4 regions of the Bradyrhizobium sp. BRP23 genome follow, and region 3 is predicted to be linked to each of the others. Evidence: predicted binding sites of a transcription regulator. Region 3 holds the regulator's gene; each other region holds the start of a gene.
The links. The regulator PhoB, encoded in region 3, activates phosphate uptake and scavenging genes when phosphate is short. The targets are predictions, from matches to a motif close to TGTCATNNANCTGTCAT.
Positions count from the first base shown of each region.

Region 1 (4,209 bases), on a different contig from region 3:
GCGCTCGCGGGCAGCGTCACCAAGAACCTCGCCACCGAGCCGCTCGGCGAGGGCAAGGACGGCAAGCCGGTGTACCTGAAGGACATCTGGCCGACGACCAAGGAGATCAACGCCTTCATGAAGAAGTTCGTGACCGCGTCGATCTTCAAGAAGAAGTATGCCGACGTGTTCAAGGGCGACACCAACTGGCGCAAGATCAAGACAGTCGAGAGTGAGACCTATCGCTGGAACATGTCTTCGACCTATGTGCAGAACCCGCCCTACTTCGAAGGCATGAAGAAGGAGCCGGAGCCGGTCACCGACATCGTCGAGGCGCGCATCCTCGCCATGTTCGGCGACAAGATCACCACCGACCACATCTCGCCGGCCGGCTCGATCAAGCTCACCTCGCCCGCCGGCAAATATCTCAGCGAGCACCAGGTGCGTCCGGCCGACTTCAACCAGTACGGCACGCGTCGCGGCAATCATGAAGTGATGATGCGCGGCACCTTCGCCAACATCCGCATCAAGAACTTCATGCTGAAGGGCGCGGACGGAAACATCCCCGAGGGCGGCCTGACCAAGCACTGGCCCGACGGCGAGCAGATGTCGATCTACGACGCCGCGATGAAGTACCAGGAAGAGAAGGTGCCGCTGGTGGTGTTCGCGGGTGCCGAGTACGGCAATGGCTCCTCGCGCGACTGGGCCGCCAAGGGCACGCGCCTGCTCGGCGTGCGCGCCGTGATCTGCCAGAGCTTCGAGCGCATCCACCGCTCCAACCTGGTCGGCATGGGCGTGCTGCCGCTGACCTTCGAGGAAGGCACCTCCTGGCAGTCGCTTGGGCTGAAGGGCGACGAGAAGGTGACCATCCGCGGCCTCGTCGGCGACCTCAAGCCGCGCCAGAAGCTGACCGCGGAGATCGTCTCCGGCGACGGTTCGCTGCAGCGCGTTTCGCTGCTCTGCCGCATCGATACGCTGGACGAGCTCGACTACTACCGCAACGGCGGCATCCTGCACTACGTGCTGCGCAAGCTCGCGGCGTAAACGCGGATTTGTGAATGATGGCTCACTGCGAAGTGAGTAGAAGCCTTAACGAAGGCGGCCTATCAAAGGCCGCCTTCGCGCGTTTGCGGTACGCTTCAGACGGGCCCGCCCGGCGGAAAACCTCCCTTTGGACGGTGGCCCGGATGGATGAATGTACCGCGCCCCGTAAGACTACGGTGACCATCCGGCGATAAGATTTCCCTCTGAGAGCAACGGTGTGCGGCGTTCGACATGACGACAATGACGGCTTCCCATCTGATTCCACGTTGGTCCGGCGCCCTCTGGTCGGGAGCTCTCGGCATATGTGCGATCATCGCCGTCATTCGTCCTGCCGAGGCTGAACCCCGCGCCGTCGTCGAATTGTTCACCTCGCAGGGCTGCTCCTCCTGCCCGCCCGCCGACCAGATCATCGGCGATCTCTCCAAGGACCCCTCCGTCATCGCGCTGAGCATGCCGATCGATTATTGGGACTATCTCGGCTGGAAGGACACACTGGCGGATTCGCGCTTCTCTGCACGGCAGCGTGCCTATTCGCGCATGCGCGGCGACCGCGAGGTCTACACGCCGCAGGTCGTGGTCAACGGCTCCACCCATGTCATCGGCAGCGATCGCACCGGCATCGAGAACGCGATCGGCAAGACCGACAAGGGCACTGGCGTGATGAGCGTGCCGGTGACGATGTCGCTCTCGGGCAAGCAGATCAACGTGTCGGTCGCCGCAAGCAAGGAGCCCACGGTCTCTAAGGGCGAGGTCTGGATCTGCTCGATCGCAAAGTCGGTGCCGATCGCGATCACCCGCGGCGAGAACAAGGGACAGCAGGTCACCTATCACAACGTGGTGCGCAGCCTGCTCAAGGTCGGCGACTGGACCGGCCGTCCGGAGAGCTGGACGGTGCCGATCGAGAACCTCACGCGCGACGGCGTCGACGGCGCGGTGGTCTACGTCCAGGACGGCAGCCGCGAGAGGCCGGGCCCGATGCTGGGTGCGGCCTACACGTCGCTGCATTGAAGCAGGCAGAACGTCTCAGCAATTGATGCTCGTCATTCCGGGGCGCGCCTCTTGGCGCGAACCCGGAATCCATTTCTCAGCTTGTGTGATGGTAAATGGATTCCGGGCTCGCGCTTCGCGCGCCCCGGAATGACGGCAGACCGGAAACATCTCGGCACAAACAAAAAAGGACCAACTTGCGTTGGCCCTCCTTGTCGTGCGTACAGACCCGATCCTGTTCGACCCCGGGGGGCTGGGGGCTGAGGAATCCGGAACCGAAAGGACCGGGTCAACGCACGTCACCCTTTTCGCAGTGCAGGGCGGCAGGCGGTTGGCGGAAAAGCGGCGATACTATGATTCCTGCTAACGATCCCGTGACGGTTTGCCGCGACGGAGTTCCACCCTTGCGTGTGTCCTGATGCGACGCCGATTCGATGGGTCGAGCCCCTTGCGATGCGGAACGGTTGGCGCAATCATGCAATTGTCACGAACGCGGTTCCGGGACGATCTTGGCGGACGCGGGTAGCCGTGCGATGAGGAGGCGCTTCCCATGAGTCTGACGTCGGAGGATGCCGATCCGAGCGAGCAGCGCGCGGCGGCGCGTCCTGCCGCGGCGCATGCGCAGCCGAACCGGGTGACGTTCAACCGGCTCGAGCTGCACCGGATTCTCAATCTCTACGGCCGCATGGTCGCCGACGGCGAATGGCGCGACTATGCCATCGACTTCCTGAAGGACCGCGCCGTGTTCTCGGTCTATCGCCGCGCCTCGGAAGTGCCGATCTATCGCATCGAGAAGGACCCGCGCCTGGCGCGCAAGCAGGGCATGTACAGCGTGATCTCGGCGACCGGCCTGATCCTGCGTCGCGGCCACGAGCTCGAGCGGGTGCTGCTGGTGATCGATCGCAAATTGGCGGTGGTGTAGACGAACCATCGATCGTCATTCCGGGGCGCGACGAAGTCGCGAGCTATGGTGCGCAATTGCGCACCCGAGAATCCATCCCTCCACCGCCCCTGCCGTCCAATGGATTCCGGGTTCGATGCTGCGCATCGCCCCGGAATGACGGATGAACTACTTCCCCGGCACCGTGCTTGCGCCCTCGCCGAGGTCGCGCTGCATCATCACGGTGTCCAGCCAGCGGCCGAATTTCAGCCCGACACTGGGATGCGTGCCGATCATCTTGAAGCCGCACCTTGTGTGCACGCCGATCGACCCGGCATTGGCGGAATCGCCGATGACAGCGATCATCTGGCGAAAGCCGCGCGCTTCGCATTCGACGATCAGCCGTTCCAGCAGCATTGAGCCGACGCCGCGGCGGTGGAAGGACGGATCGAGATAGATCGAGTTCTCCACCGTGAAGCGATAGGCGGGCCGCGGCCGGTAGGCGCCGGCATAGGCATAGCCGGCCACGCGGCCGTCCAGCATGGCGACGAAATAGGGATAGCCGCCGTCGATCAGCGCGCGATAGCGGCGCGTCATTTCCGAGAGGTCGGGCGGCTCCAGCTCGAACGTCGCCGTGCCCTCGCGGACGGCCTGCTGGTAGATGGCGGTGACGGCGGGGAGGTCGGCCTCGGTGGTGGGCCTGATATCGGGTGCGGACATGGGGGAAGGATAGAGCGTTCCCTGAGGGGCCGGAAGAGGCTGCGCTGCCTCCACACCCGTCATTGCGAGCGCAGCGAAGCAATCCAGAAATGCATCTGCGGAGGGGCTCTGGATTGCGTCGTCGCATCGGCGCAAAATTGCTGCGCAATTTTGTCGCGAGCTCCTCGCAATGACGGGGAGAGGCCGTACCCTCAAAACAAAAACCCCGGCCTTTCGGCCGGGGTTCGTGTCCGTTCTCTCGTCTCAGAGCTTACTCGCGCTGGCCGAGGAGCTGCAGCAGCAGCGTGAACAGGTTGATGAAGTTCAGGTACAGCGACAGTGCGCCGGTGATGGCCGAACGCTCTGCGACGTCACCGCCGGCCGAGGCATAGCCGTAGATGTAGTCGTTCTTCAGCCGCTGGGTATCCCAAGCAGTCAGGCCCGAGAACACCAGCACGCCGACCACCGACACGATGAACTGCAGCATCGAGCTGGCCAGGAACAGGTTCACCAGGCTGGCGAGAACGATGCCGATCAGGCCCATGAACAGGAATGAGCCCATGCCGGTCAGGTCACGCTTGGTGGTGTAGCCGTAGAGGCTCAGCGCACCGAAGGTCGCC
Region 1 is NZ_JADYVW010000022.1:73,559-77,767, reverse strand. Features, by position in the region: gene acnA (aconitate hydratase AcnA) at 1-1,023, shown strand, start outside; gene I6F24_RS34720 (DUF1223 domain-containing protein) at 1,255-2,031, shown strand; gene I6F24_RS34715 (DUF2794 domain-containing protein) at 2,561-2,932, shown strand; gene I6F24_RS34710 (GNAT family N-acetyltransferase) at 3,080-3,610, opposite strand; gene I6F24_RS34705 (Bax inhibitor-1/YccA family protein) at 3,861-4,209, opposite strand, start outside.
Region 1: the regulator PhoB is predicted to act here: its motif matches at 2,482-2,498, upstream of I6F24_RS34715 (DUF2794 domain-containing protein).

Region 2 (4,209 bases), on a different contig from region 3:
GGCGACGATCGCGATCCCGATCCAGAGGATGATATGGGCAATGTAGCGCCGAAAGCCTTCTTCCTCGACCATCAGTAGGTCACCTTGCGTTCGACGAAGCGGAACTGGATGCCCGTCAGCACGATCACCATGATCATCAGGATCACCGATTGCGCCGCGGAGCTGCCGAGGTTTCCGCCGAGCAGGCCGTCGGTATAGACCTTGTAGACCAGCGTCTCCGTCGACTTGCCCGGACCGCCGCGGGTCATCGTGTCGATGATGCCGAACGTGTCGAAGAAGGCGTAGACGATGTTGACGACCAGGAGGAAGAAGATGGTCGGCGACAGCAGCGGGAAGATCACGGTCCAGAACCTGCGCATCGGGCGGGCGCCGTCGATCGCAGCCGCCTCGATCACGCTTCTGGGGATGCTCTGCAGGCCGGCGAGGAAGAACAGGAAGTTGTAGGAGATCTGCTTCCAGGCGGCGGCCAGGATGATCAGCGCTGCGGCCTGGTCGCCGTCGAGCAGTGGATTCCAGTCGATGCCCAGCGCCCGCAGGTAGCGCGAGAGCACGCCGAGCGAGGGATGCAGCATGAAGATCCAGAGCACGCCGACGACCGGCGGCGCCACCGCATAGGGCCAGATCAGCAGCGTGCGGTAGAGCATCGAGCCGCGCAGCGGCTTGTCTGCCATCACGGCCAGCAGCAGCGCGAACGACAGCGACGACACCGCGATCGCGAACGAGAAGAAGAAGGTGCGCAGGATCGCCTCGAAATAGGCGGGCTCCTTGAACAGCTCGATATAGTTCTCGAACCAGACGAAGCTGGTCGACAGGCCGAAGGCGTCCTGCAGCAGGAACGACTGGATCATCGCCTGCAAGGCCGGCCAGTAGAAGAAAATCAGGACGATCGCGAGTTGCGGCGCAACCAGCGCATAGGGCAACAGCTTCGATTGGAAAATGGCTTGCTTTTGCATGATGCCCCAGCGCGGCAGGCCGGGGGACCGGCCTGCCGCTTGTCGCCTTACTTCACGGCGGTCTTTTCGAACTGGCGCAGCATGGTGTTGCCGCGCTCGACGGCCGCGTCCAGCGCCTGCTTGGCGGTCTTCTTGCCGGCCAGCGCCTGCTCGATCTCCTCAGCCCAGACGTCACGGAGCTGCACCATGTTGCCGAGGCGCAGGCCGCGCGAATTCTCGGTCGGCTCCTTGTTGGTCAGCTCGAGCAGCGGCGTCTCCAGATAGGGCTGATCCTTGTAGAAGCCATCCGCCTTGGCCTTCTCATAGGCCGCCTTGGTGATCGGCAGATAGCCCGAGGCCTTGTGGATGTAGACTTGGCGATCGGTGTCCGAGAGGAAAGAGAAGAATTTGGCGACGCCCTTGTAATCGTCCGCCGGTTTGCCGCCCATTACCCAGAGCGAGGCACCGCCGATGATCGAGTTCTGCGGCGCGCCCTTGGCGTCCGGGTAATAGGGCATCGGCACCGCGGTGAAGGCGAACTTGGCCTGCGCCTTGACGTTGCCGAAGAACGCGGACGAGGTCAGGTAGAGCGGGCATTCGCCCGACGTGAAGCGGCCTTCGCCGGTGTTGGTGCGGCCGGCATAGTCGTAGGTCTTGTCCTTCTGGAGCTCGACCAGATTTTCGAGATGCTTGACCTGGAGCGGACCGTTGAAGGACAGCACGGTGTCGAAACCGTCGAGGCCGTTGGCCTTGCTGGCGAGCGGCACGTTGTGCCAGGCGGAGAGCTGCTCGAGATTGACCCAGGTGACCCAGGAGTTGGAGAAGCCGCAGGTGGCGTGGCCGGCCGCCTTCAGCTTCTTGGCGGCGTCGAACACTTCGGGCCAGGTCTTCGGCACCTCGACATTCGCTTTCTTCAGTGCGTCGAGGTTGACCCACATCACGGTCGAGGACGAGTTGAACGGGAAGGACAGCATCTCGCCCTTCGAGGTCGAGTAATAGCCGGTGATCGCAGGCAGATAGGCCTTCGGATCGAACTTCTCGCCGGTCTCGGCCATCAGCTTGTAGACCGGCTTCACGGCGCCGGTCGCTGCCATCATGGTGGCGGTGCCGACCTCGAACACCTGCATGATGTGCGGCGCGTTGCCGGCGCGGAACGCGGCGATGCCGGCGTTCATCGTGTCGGCGTAGTTGCCCTTGTAGGTCGGGATCACCTTGTAGTCGCTCTGCGTGGTGTTGAAATCGTTGGCGAGCCTGACGATGACGTCGTTGTTGGCGCCGGTCATCGCGTGCCACCACTGGATTTCGGTCACGGCAAGCGCCGGCGACGCGCCGAGACCAATTGTGAGTGCGACGGCCGCCGCCGTGCCAAAATGTCGAAGAGCCATCAAGAACCTCCCTTGCCCGTCACTAAAGAAGCGCTTGCGCTAGCAGCGCCATATGACGTTCACATGACTGTGTAAGCGGGAGAAACGAAAGCAGCAAGCGCGGCCAAATGGGAAGTTGTCAAATAGGCCAAGACGGAGCCGTCAGCCAACTCGTTCGCGCTGCACATGCGTGCGCGCGCCGCAGTGCGGCATTGAGATGAGGCACTATCGTGCCGCGGGCTCCGAACCTCTCCCACTTGCAAGCGGGAGAGGGAGCGCACCACCGTTGACGCTCGCCTTAGCTCAGCGTTTCCGCTCGGGACCGCAGACCGTGCCTTTTTCGACCATCGCGTCGATCTCGGCTTTGGAGTAGCCGAACTCGCCCAGCACCTCGGCCGCATGCTGGCTGAATTTCGGCGGCACGCGGCGCAGGCTCGGCTTGCTGCGATCGAGCCGGATCGGCGAGGCAACGCCCTTGTACCAGTCCTTCTCGATAATATCGCCACGCGCGATCGTGTGCGGATTGGTCAACGCCTGGTCGATCTTCTGCACGGGACCTGCAGGCAGGCCGGCCGCGAGCAGGCGGTTGCACAGCGGCTCGGCCTCGTGCTGGCTGAACACGGCGGCAAGCTCGGCGCGCAGTGCCTCGCGATTGGCGATGCGGTCCTTGTTGCGGGCAAAGCGCGGATCGGTGCCGAGCTCGGGCTTGCCGATCTCCTTCGCCAGCTTGCGGAAGGTGCCGTCATTGCCGACGCCGATGAAGATGTTGTCGGTCTTGGTCGGGAAGATCGCGTAAGGCACGAGGTTCGGATGCTCGTTGCCGGTGAGACCCGGCGGCTTGCCATGCATGAAATAATTCGCGGTGTGCGGATGCATGATGGCAAGGCCGGTCTCGTACAGCGTCGTCTCCAGGAACTGGCCCTTGCCCGACCGCTGCCGCTCCGACAGCGCCATCAATATGCCGATCGCCGCATAAAGTCCGGTGGTGATGTCGACCAGCGGCACGCCGATCCGCATCGGCCCGCTCTCGGGCGAGCCGGTCGCTGCGATCATGCCGGTCATGGCCTGGATGATGGCGTCATAGCCGGGGTTGCCGCCGCGCGGGCCGTCGGCGCCGAAGCCGCAGATCCGGCAATGCACGAGGCGGGGATATTTCTTGCTGAGGATTTCGTTGCCGATGCCCCATTTCTCCAGCGTGCCCGGCTTGAAATTCTCGATCAGGACGTCGGCGGTCTCCAGCATCTTGAGCAGCACGATTCGGCCGCCCTCGGAGGCGAGGTCGAGGCCGATCGAGCGCTTGTTGCGGTTGATGCCGACGAAATAGGCCGCATCCTCCTCGTGGAACGGAGGGCCCCATTCGCGCACCTCGTCGCCCGCGGGCGGCTCAACCTTGATCACGTCGGCGCCGTGGTCGGCGAGGATCTGGGTGCAGTAGGGACCGCCGAGCACGCGCGTGAGATCGATGACGCGCAATCCGCTCATGGCGCCCGTTGCTGCTTCAGTCATGCCTTCGCTTCCCTGTGTCGATCATTGGCTCACAGGCCTAGCGAGGTTTGTTTGCGCCAGCAATGGCGCCGAGCGTGGAGCCGCATGCGCCGGCGTGCAGCCATGCCGCGGGGTGGCAAATTCCCTCGGATGCGGCCGGCCCGAGGGGGGATTCCCGGGCCAGCCAATCCGCGCTGCCGATCAGACCACCGTCAGGCGAACGTCGACATTGCCGCGCGTGGCATTGGAGTACGGGCACACCTGATGCGCCTTCGCCACCAGCGCCTCGGCGTCTGCGCGGGCAAGGCCCGGCAGCGAGACCGCGAGGTCGATATCGAGGCCGAAGCCGCCCTCGGAGCGCGGGCCGATGCCGACGGTCGAGGTGACCGAGGCGTCGGCAGGCACCTTCGGGCCGCCCTGCGAGGCCA
Region 2 is NZ_JADYVW010000016.1:61,247-65,455, forward strand. Features, by position in the region: gene ugpE (sn-glycerol-3-phosphate ABC transporter permease UgpE) at 1-72, opposite strand, end outside; gene ugpA (sn-glycerol-3-phosphate ABC transporter permease UgpA) at 72-953, opposite strand; gene ugpB (sn-glycerol-3-phosphate ABC transporter substrate-binding protein UgpB) at 1,001-2,317, opposite strand; gene I6F24_RS31385 (CaiB/BaiF CoA-transferase family protein) at 2,600-3,802, opposite strand; gene I6F24_RS31390 (organic hydroperoxide resistance protein) at 3,983-4,209, opposite strand, start outside.
Region 2: the regulator PhoB is predicted to act here: its motif matches at 2,370-2,386, upstream of ugpB (sn-glycerol-3-phosphate ABC transporter substrate-binding protein UgpB).

Region 3 (4,209 bases):
ACCAACCGCGTCACGGCGTTCATCGGCCCGTCCGGCTGCGGCAAGTCCACCCTGCTGCGCATCTTCAACCGGATGTACGACCTCTATCCGGGCCAGCGCGCCGACGGTCAGCTGTTACTCGACCATACCAACATCCTCGACCCCAAGCTCGACCTCAACCTGCTCCGCGCCCGGGTCGGCATGGTGTTCCAGAAGCCGACGCCGTTCCCGATGACGATCTACGAGAACATCGCCTTCGGCATTCGTCTCTATGAGAAGATCTCCAAGTCCGAGATGGACGACCGCGTCGAGAAGGCGCTGCGTGGTGGCGCGCTGTGGAACGAGGTCAAGGACAAGCTCAATGCCTCCGGCCTGTCGCTCTCCGGCGGCCAGCAGCAGCGCCTCTGCATCGCCCGCACCGTCGCGGTGCGGCCCGAGGTGATCCTGTTTGACGAGCCCTGCTCGGCGCTCGACCCGATCTCGACCGCCAAGGTCGAGGAGCTGATCCAGGAATTGTCCGAGAACTACACGATCGCGATCGTCACCCACAACATGCAGCAGGCGGCGCGCGTTTCCGACAAGACCGCCTTCATGTATCTCGGCGAGTTGATCGAGTTCGACGACACCAGCAAGATCTTCACGTCGCCGAGCGATCGGCGCACGCAGGATTACATCACCGGCCGGTTCGGCTGAGGAGACGGAACATGGGTTCTGAACATACCGTAAAGGCTTTCGACAGCGACCTTCAGGAGCTCACCCGCCTGGTCGCCGAGATGGGCGGCATCGCCGAGCGCATGATCGTCGATTCCGTCGACGCGCTGATCCGCCGCGACGTCGCGCTCGGCCAGCGCGTCGTCGCCACCGACGTCGAGCTCGACGCGCTGCAGAAGCGCATCGAGGAGCGCGCCGTGCTCACCATCGCCCGCCGCCAGCCGATGGCCGTCGACCTGCGCGAGATCGTCGGCGCGATGCGCGTTGCGACCGATCTCGAGCGCATCGGCGATCTCGCCAAGAACATGGGCAAGCGCGTCGCGGCGCTGGAGACGGATTTCCATCCGCTCAAGCTGTTCCGCGGCCTGGAGCACATGACCGACCTCGTGCAGCAGCAGGTCAAGTCGGTGCTGGACGCCTATGCCGCGCACGACCTGCCGGCGGCGATGGCGGTGTGGAAGGGCGACGAAGAAGTCGACGCCATCTGCACCTCGCTGTTCCGCGAGCTCCTCACCTACATGATGGAGGATCCGCGCAACATCTCGTTCTGCATCCACCTGATGTTCTGTGCCAAGAACATCGAGCGGATCGGCGACCACGCCACCAACATCGCCGAGACCGTGTTCTACATGATCGAGGGCCAGGCGATCACCGACAAGCGGCCGAAGGGCGACATGACGACCTTCGCCACGACGGTGCCGAACACCTGACGACTTAAGGAGCTACGACCACATGGGCGCACGCATTATGGTGGTTGAGGACGAGGAAGCTCTCACCGAGCTTCTTCGCTACAACCTCGAAGGCGACGGCTATGACGTCGAGACGGTGATGCGCGGCGATGACGCCGACACCCGCCTCAAGGAGCACATTCCCGATCTGATCGTGCTCGACTGGATGCTGCCGGGCCTGTCAGGCATCGAGCTGTGCCGGCGGCTTCGGACCCGCCCCGAGACCAAGCAGCTGCCGATCATCATGCTCACCGCGCGCGGCGAGGAGAGCGAACGGGTGCGCGGGCTCGCGACCGGCGCGGATGATTATATCGTCAAGCCGTTCTCGGTGCCGGAGCTGCTTGCGCGCGTGAAGGGCCTGCTCAGGCGTGCGAGTCCCGAGCGCCTCGCCACCGTGCTCGCCTATGGCGATATCGAGCTCGACCGCGACAAGCGCCGCGTGGCGCGCTCGGGCCGGCCGATCGATCTCGGTCCGACCGAATATCGCCTGCTGGAGTTCTTCCTGGAGCATCCCGGCCGCGTGTTCTCGCGCGAGCAGCTGCTCGACAGCGTCTGGGGCCGCGACATCTACATCGACGAGCGCACCGTCGACGTCCATATCGGCCGCCTGCGCAAGCTGCTCAATCTTGGCCGCGAGCAGGACCCGATCCGCACCGTCCGCGGCGCCGGCTACGCGCTGGACGATCGCTTCGCGAAGGCTGAGCAGACGTAAGGCGCCAGCGACAGCTGGTTTGGCGAACTGCGGCGCCGATCTCGGCCGTCATCCCGGGGCGCGCGCAGCGTGAGCCCGGGATCTCAGCGCGAGCGCTTGCGCTCTTCGCGATTAGCCACAGGACGTGGTTTGGCGAAGACTCGGAGTGACCATCTCGCGCAACGATTGCGCCCCGCGGTTACGGATCCCGCATTCGCGGGGATGACACCGGGCGATTGGGAGCCGTCATCGTATGACGGCTGCAGTCTTGGCGATCAAGCTTGGCGATCAAAGCTTGGCGATCAGGGAATTCCGCAAGCTCACCGCGTGCCCGGTTTCGGTGCTGCGCGACGGCGATCCGCTGCGGGCTGATAGGCCACGCGCGAATGCTGGGCACAATAGGGCAGGCCGGAGAGCGCCTTGCCGCCGCAGAAGAAGAAATCCGGGCTCGAGGGATCGCCGACCGGCCAGTGGCAGGTCGCCTCGTTCAATTCCAGCAGCGACAGCCGCTGGCTCATCGGCACCACGTTGTCGTAGGTAACCGGCTCGGCTTCCAACTCGACCTCGAAGGCCTGCGCCAACGCGGTGTTGCCGCGCGCGACGGGGCGGGTCACCCGCATCATATGCTGCGCGGGCCGTGCCTTGCGCGGCCGCGGCGCTGCCGATGAAGGGCTCTTGGCGCGGCCGGACAGGCCGAGCCGGTGCACCTTGCCGATCACGGCATTGCGGGTCACATTGCCGAGCTCCGCCGCGATCTGGCTGGCCGAAAGTCCGGCCTCCCAGAGCTTCTTCAGCTGCTCGACGCGATCATCGGACCAGGTCAAAACCGTCATTGCACCCTTTCCCTCGCTGCGCGCCTGCCATCCTGGGGCCTTCGCAGCGAATGCTTTAGCCTTGAAAAACCCGTGCCGTCAGAATCCCTTAAGGCTCGCCGGGCGCGCTCAAGACGCCCGAACGTTTACGCCGGTACATGAGGACTTCTGGGATCAGAACTGCTGCACGAGATGTCGTATCTGACAGTCCAAACGCTACAATATGGCGTGACTCCCGCGCAAGAGTCCGCCGACTCGCTTCCACATGTTCCGTGGTGAAAAACCCGCAAAATCGGCACCGCAAGACTACGGAATCAGCGTTTCGCGAGGCTTTCCGGGCGGCATTGACACCCGTCTTGCCAGGCATAAGATAGTGCCACGTGCCGCCCTTAAAAGGCGGCACGTTTCGTTTTCCGGGGCCGGTCGATGGTGCGTCGCGCAATGCATGTCTCACACCGTCCGCAACATTCAAGTGACGTCATGACTAACAGCGCAGCGCCGCATTTGCTCCCCGTTTTCGCCAGGGCCGACCTCGGTTTCGAGCGCGGCGAAGGCTGCTGGCTGATCGCGACCAACGGCGATCGCTATCTCGATTTCACCTCGGGTGTCGCGGTGAATGCGCTCGGCCATGTCCATCCCGCGCTGGTCAAGGCGTTGCAGGAGCAGGCGACCAAGCTCTGGCACATGTCGAACCTGTTCCAGAGCCCTGACGGCGAGAAGCTCGCAAGCCGCCTCTGCAATGAGAGCTTTGCGGACTTCGTGTTCTTCTGCAATTCCGGCGCCGAGGCGCTGGAAGGCGTGATCAAGCTGGTGCGCCACCATCACTTCTCCAAGGGGCATCCGGAACGTTACCGCATGATCACCTTCGAGGGTGCCTTCCATGGCCGCACGCTGGCGACGCTCGCCGCCACCGGCTCTGCGAAATATCTCGAGGGCTTCGGTCCGCCGATGGACGGCTTCGATCAGGTGCCGCACGGCGACCTCGACGCCGTGAAGAAGGCGATTGGTCCGCACACCGCCGGCATTCTCATCGAGCCGATCCAGGGCGAGGGTGGCGTTCGTTCTGCACCTCACACCTTCCTGAGGGCGCTGCGCGAACTCTGTAACGAGCGCGGCCTGTTGCTCGCCTTCGACGAGGTGCAGACCGGCATGGGCCGCACCGGCGAGCTCTTTGCCTACAAGCGCACCGGCGTCACACCGGATGTGATGTCGCTCGCCAAGGCGCTCGGCGGCGGCTTTCCGATCGGCGCGGTGCTGGCGACCGCGGACGCGGCGGCCGGCATGGGGC
Region 3 is NZ_JADYVW010000010.1:106,916-111,124, forward strand. Features, by position in the region: gene pstB (phosphate ABC transporter ATP-binding protein PstB) at 1-672, shown strand, start outside; gene phoU (phosphate signaling complex protein PhoU) at 684-1,400, shown strand; gene phoB (phosphate regulon transcriptional regulator PhoB) at 1,423-2,130, shown strand; gene I6F24_RS25810 (GcrA family cell cycle regulator) at 2,430-2,942, opposite strand; gene I6F24_RS25815 (aspartate aminotransferase family protein) at 3,402-4,209, shown strand, end outside.

Region 4 (4,209 bases), on a different contig from region 3:
GGATCGGCATTGAAGGACGGGTGGATGTCGAAGCCGGCCCGGCCGCCGCGGCAGGGCGCGCCGCCGTCGGCGAGCGCAGGGTTGGCATAGGAGACATAGACCACGTGCGAGAGGTCGCCGCCGACCAGCGGCTTCAGCGCCTCGCGCAGCTTGACGAAATTCTGCGGCAGCTCGCGCTGGAGCGCATCGCGGGAATCGTCGACGCTCGCCAACACGCCGGAGCGGCGGAACAGCGCGCGCTCGGTCGCGGTTTCGACGATGACGTCGGCGACGAGGCCGGAGAAATAGACGTCGTTGGCACCGACCGAGAGCAGCACGAGATCGAGCGTGCGATCGGGCTGGCGCTTCTTCGCCGCGGTGACGGCTTCCCGCAGCTCGGCGACCTGCGCATTCACGCTGGTGTTGCAGACGCCGGTCTTGCCGGGCGGGCATTCGCGGGCGCGCTGCGAGCCGAGCAGCCCGTCGCCGATGCTCGCGCCGGTGCAGGCGAGCGGCAGGAAGGTCACGGCGATGTGGGTGTAGCGCACCGCGAGCGCCAGCGCGGTGCGCGCCTGATAGCTGTAGAGCGATCGATGGCACGGCGCATTGAACCAGAGCGCGCTGTAGCGCTGCCAGTTGGCGAGCGTATCCGGCGCCTCGCAGGCGCGGCCGCCCTTGAAGCCGTGGCGGCTCGGCCGGTAGTACTGCGCGCCGGCGGTGCCGAGATAGGAGCGGAAGCAGAAGCCTTCGTCCGACAGCGCCAGCGGCCGGTCCGGATTGCCTTCGCCGGAGGCGATGCTGTCACCGAGACCTGCGATGAAGATGTCGCGGACCTGGATCTCGGTCTGGATCCGCTGGGTCGGATCGGAGCCGGCCGAGACATCGACGGTCGTAACCGTCGGCTTGCCGTAGCGGACACGCAAATTGATCGGCTCGGCGCAGTCGAAGGTCGAGCTCTGCGGGCCATCGCCGTCATCGAACGACCAGGCGCAGGTGGCGCCGACCGGCACCGCGCCGGTCAGGCGCACCGTCACGGGATGGTCGATCGGCGTGATGTAGTTCTCTTTGACGTTGTCGCGGGTGCAGGGCTGGTTGACCCGGCCCTGCAGGTCGATGCAGAGCCGGTTGACCATGTTGCGGGCCCAGCCGCGGCCCTCGCTCTGGAGCTCGAGGGACTGTTCGGCGGCTAGAATGCTGCGGTTACGCGCGTTCTCGACATGGAGCAGGAAGTCGCGCTCCTCGCGGAAGAGCCGGAAGCGGTTACGCACCTCCCAGCTGATCTGCATGGTGCCGGCGTCCTGCGCGGCGGCGCGCTCGGGCAAAGCAAGGATGCCGGCAAGCAGCACGGCGCCGGCCGAGAGGGTGCGAAGGAATACGGAAATCATGGCCCGCGTCTTCAACGGCAAAGTTGAGGCGGAAATAAGAGAGGATTGTGCGCCTGCCCGCAACCTTTGCCTGATGATTCCGAGGGGCCTTGATTGCCGGCGGCGGCTTGATTGCCGGCGGCGCCTTGGGCGGCTCAGCGCTTGCCGGCCTGCCGCAGCAGCCGTTCGCGCTCCATCGGCGTCACCTCCTTGGGCAGGTTGGCCTGCGCGCAGGCTTCCGCCAGCCGCCGCCGCTCCTGCCACGGCGCGACCACATTCGTCCAAAGCTCGCGCGTGCCCATGATGGAGATGGCAAGGCCGAACGGGATCACGAAATAGAGAATACGGAACACCAGCAGCGTGGCCAGAAGCTCCTCGCGGCCGAACTGGGGCAGCGCCACGAGCATGGCGGCATCGAACACGCCGATCGAGCCCGGCGCGTGGCTGGCAAAGCCGATCAGGGTCGCCAGGATGAACACGACCGCGAGCGACATGAAGTCGATCGGCGGGTTGGCCGGCATCAAGAGGTACATTGCCGTGGCGCAGAAGCCGAGATCGACGACGCCGATCAGGATCTGCACCAAGGTCAGCGGCGCCGATGGCAGCACCACCTTCCAGCCCTTCTGGCCGAGCTCACGGCGCTTCTCGCCCATGCAGAGCCAGACCAGATACGCGCCGATCGATGCGAGACCGCCTAGGGCGATCAACCGGTTGAGCGAGGAGGGCAGCTGATCCATCGAGGAGGCCGCGTCCGGATGGATGGCCATGCCGATCGAGAGCACGAAGATGTTACCGAGCCAGAAGGTCAGGCCGGACAGGAAGCAGATCTTCGCGACGTCGATCGCGTTCAGGCCGTAGTCCGAATAGATCCGGAAACGGATCGCGCCGCCGGTGAAGACCGTGGCGCCGATGTTGTGCCCGATCGAATAGGACGTGAAGCTGGACAGCGCCGCGATGCGATAGGGCACGTGCTTCTTGCCGATCGTTCGCAGCGCAAAATAGTCGTAGAAGGTCAGCGTACAGAACGCGAAGAAGACGCAGATCGCCGCCAGCCCGATGTTGCCGCGGGGAATCTCCGTCAACGCGGTCAGGATGACCCCGGTATCGATGCCCTTGAGCGTCCGCACCAGCGTCGTGATCGCAAACGCGATGATGAAGATGCTCGCGGCGACGCCGAGCCGTCGCCAGCCGATCCATCTATTGAAGCCGCGTTTCAACGCGGGCAGCAGTCCGTGCATTCATCCTCCCGGCGGGGGGCAAGACCGACCGGGCCAGACATTGGCCGGTCGGGTGCGATCACGGCCAAAGGCAGGCATCGATCGCTAGGCATGATCCAGCTCATTTAAGGCAAAATCAGCGGCTTGTGCAGCCCTTGACAACAATAGGTTCTGCGTTCGGCGGGCAACTTTGTCATACGCGGTTCATATCGGCGGCGCGTTAAGCATATGAGTCGCGAAACCAGGCTCCATCCGCGCGCTCACCGTGCCGATACGATCTCAGATCCCGGCGCCGTCCGCATTGTTCCAACGCAGAGCCGTATCGGCGTTTTTGGAACGTCGATGCCGCGTGGTCGTTAGCCTCCATCAGCAATCGAACATGGCGGAATACGCGGCTTTTTCGTGCAAGCCGGCGCCTCCGTGTTCCCAAGACCCGAGAGGATCGGAACGATGGGACTGTTCACAAAAGACATCAAGACCATGAACGACCTGTTCGTACATCAGCTCCAGGACATCTATTACGCCGAGCAGCAGCTCACCAAGGCGCTGCCGAAGATGGCGACCAAGGCCACTGATCCGCAGCTGAAACAGGGCTTTTTGACGCACCTCGAGGAAACCAAGCAGCACGTTGCGCGGCTCGAGGAGGTCTTCAAGATGCACGGCGTCCCCGTGAAGGCGGTCGACTGCCCGGCGATCGATGGCATCATCGAGGAAGCCGACGAGACCGCCGGCGAAGTCGCCGACAAGGCGGTGCTCGACGCGGCCCTGATCAATGCGGCGCAGGCCGCGGAGCATTACGAGATCGTCCGCTACGGCAGCCTGATCGCCTGGGCCAAGCAGCTCGGCCGCAACGATTGTGCGGCGGTGCTCGCCAAGACGCTCGAGGAGGAGAAGGCGACCGACCAGAAGCTGACGACACTCGCCGAGAGCAAGGTGAATCTGCGCGCGGCGAGCTGAGTAGAGGAAACTACGAGCGCCGCGCGACGGTCCGCGCGGCGCTTGTGCTTGTTCGCTTCCCGCTGCCGTGGTGCTGCTTCGGTGCGCCGTCGCCAGGATCAGCAATGTGAGCGAACTCGCTCATCTTCCATTCACCACGTCCGGAGCAGGTTTGTAGCCGGTTACCGATCGTCCACCACTGTCGGCTCAAGTGCGGGTCGATAGGGGCCGGCAATGTATCAAGTTCTCTACTGTCTCACCGACGAGCATGACTGGCGACTGGTGGCCCTTGGGGGCGCGGTGTGCCTGCTCGCCAGCGCCGCGGCGATCAGCCTGTTTCAGCGCGCACGCGCGACGCACGGAGCCGGGCGCCTGGCCTGGATCGCCCTGGATGCGGCCGTGAGCGGATGCGGCATCTGGGCGACGCATTTCATCGCGATGCTGGCCTATGGCCCCGGGAGCGCCGGCGCCTACAACATCCCGGTGACAATTCTGTCGCTGATGCTTGCGATCTCCTTGACCTTCGTGGGCCTGAGCATCGCCGTGGCGTCCTCGCGCCCGGTGTGGATCGTCGTCGGCGGCGCCATCGTCGGCCTTGGTGTCGCGGCGATGCATTACACCGGCATGGCGGCGCTGGAGATGCCGGCACGGCTGGATTGGATCGGGAGCACGGTTGCCGCCTCGGTGCTGTTCGGAATCGTCTTCGCAGCGCT
Region 4 is NZ_JADYVW010000014.1:20,929-25,137, reverse strand. Features, by position in the region: gene I6F24_RS29680 (hypothetical protein) at 1-1,364, opposite strand, end outside; gene I6F24_RS29675 (YbhN family protein) at 1,499-2,581, opposite strand; gene I6F24_RS29670 (ferritin-like domain-containing protein) at 3,011-3,517, shown strand; gene I6F24_RS29665 (EAL domain-containing protein) at 3,731-4,209, shown strand, end outside.
Region 4: the regulator PhoB is predicted to act here: its motif matches at 2,752-2,768, upstream of I6F24_RS29675 (YbhN family protein).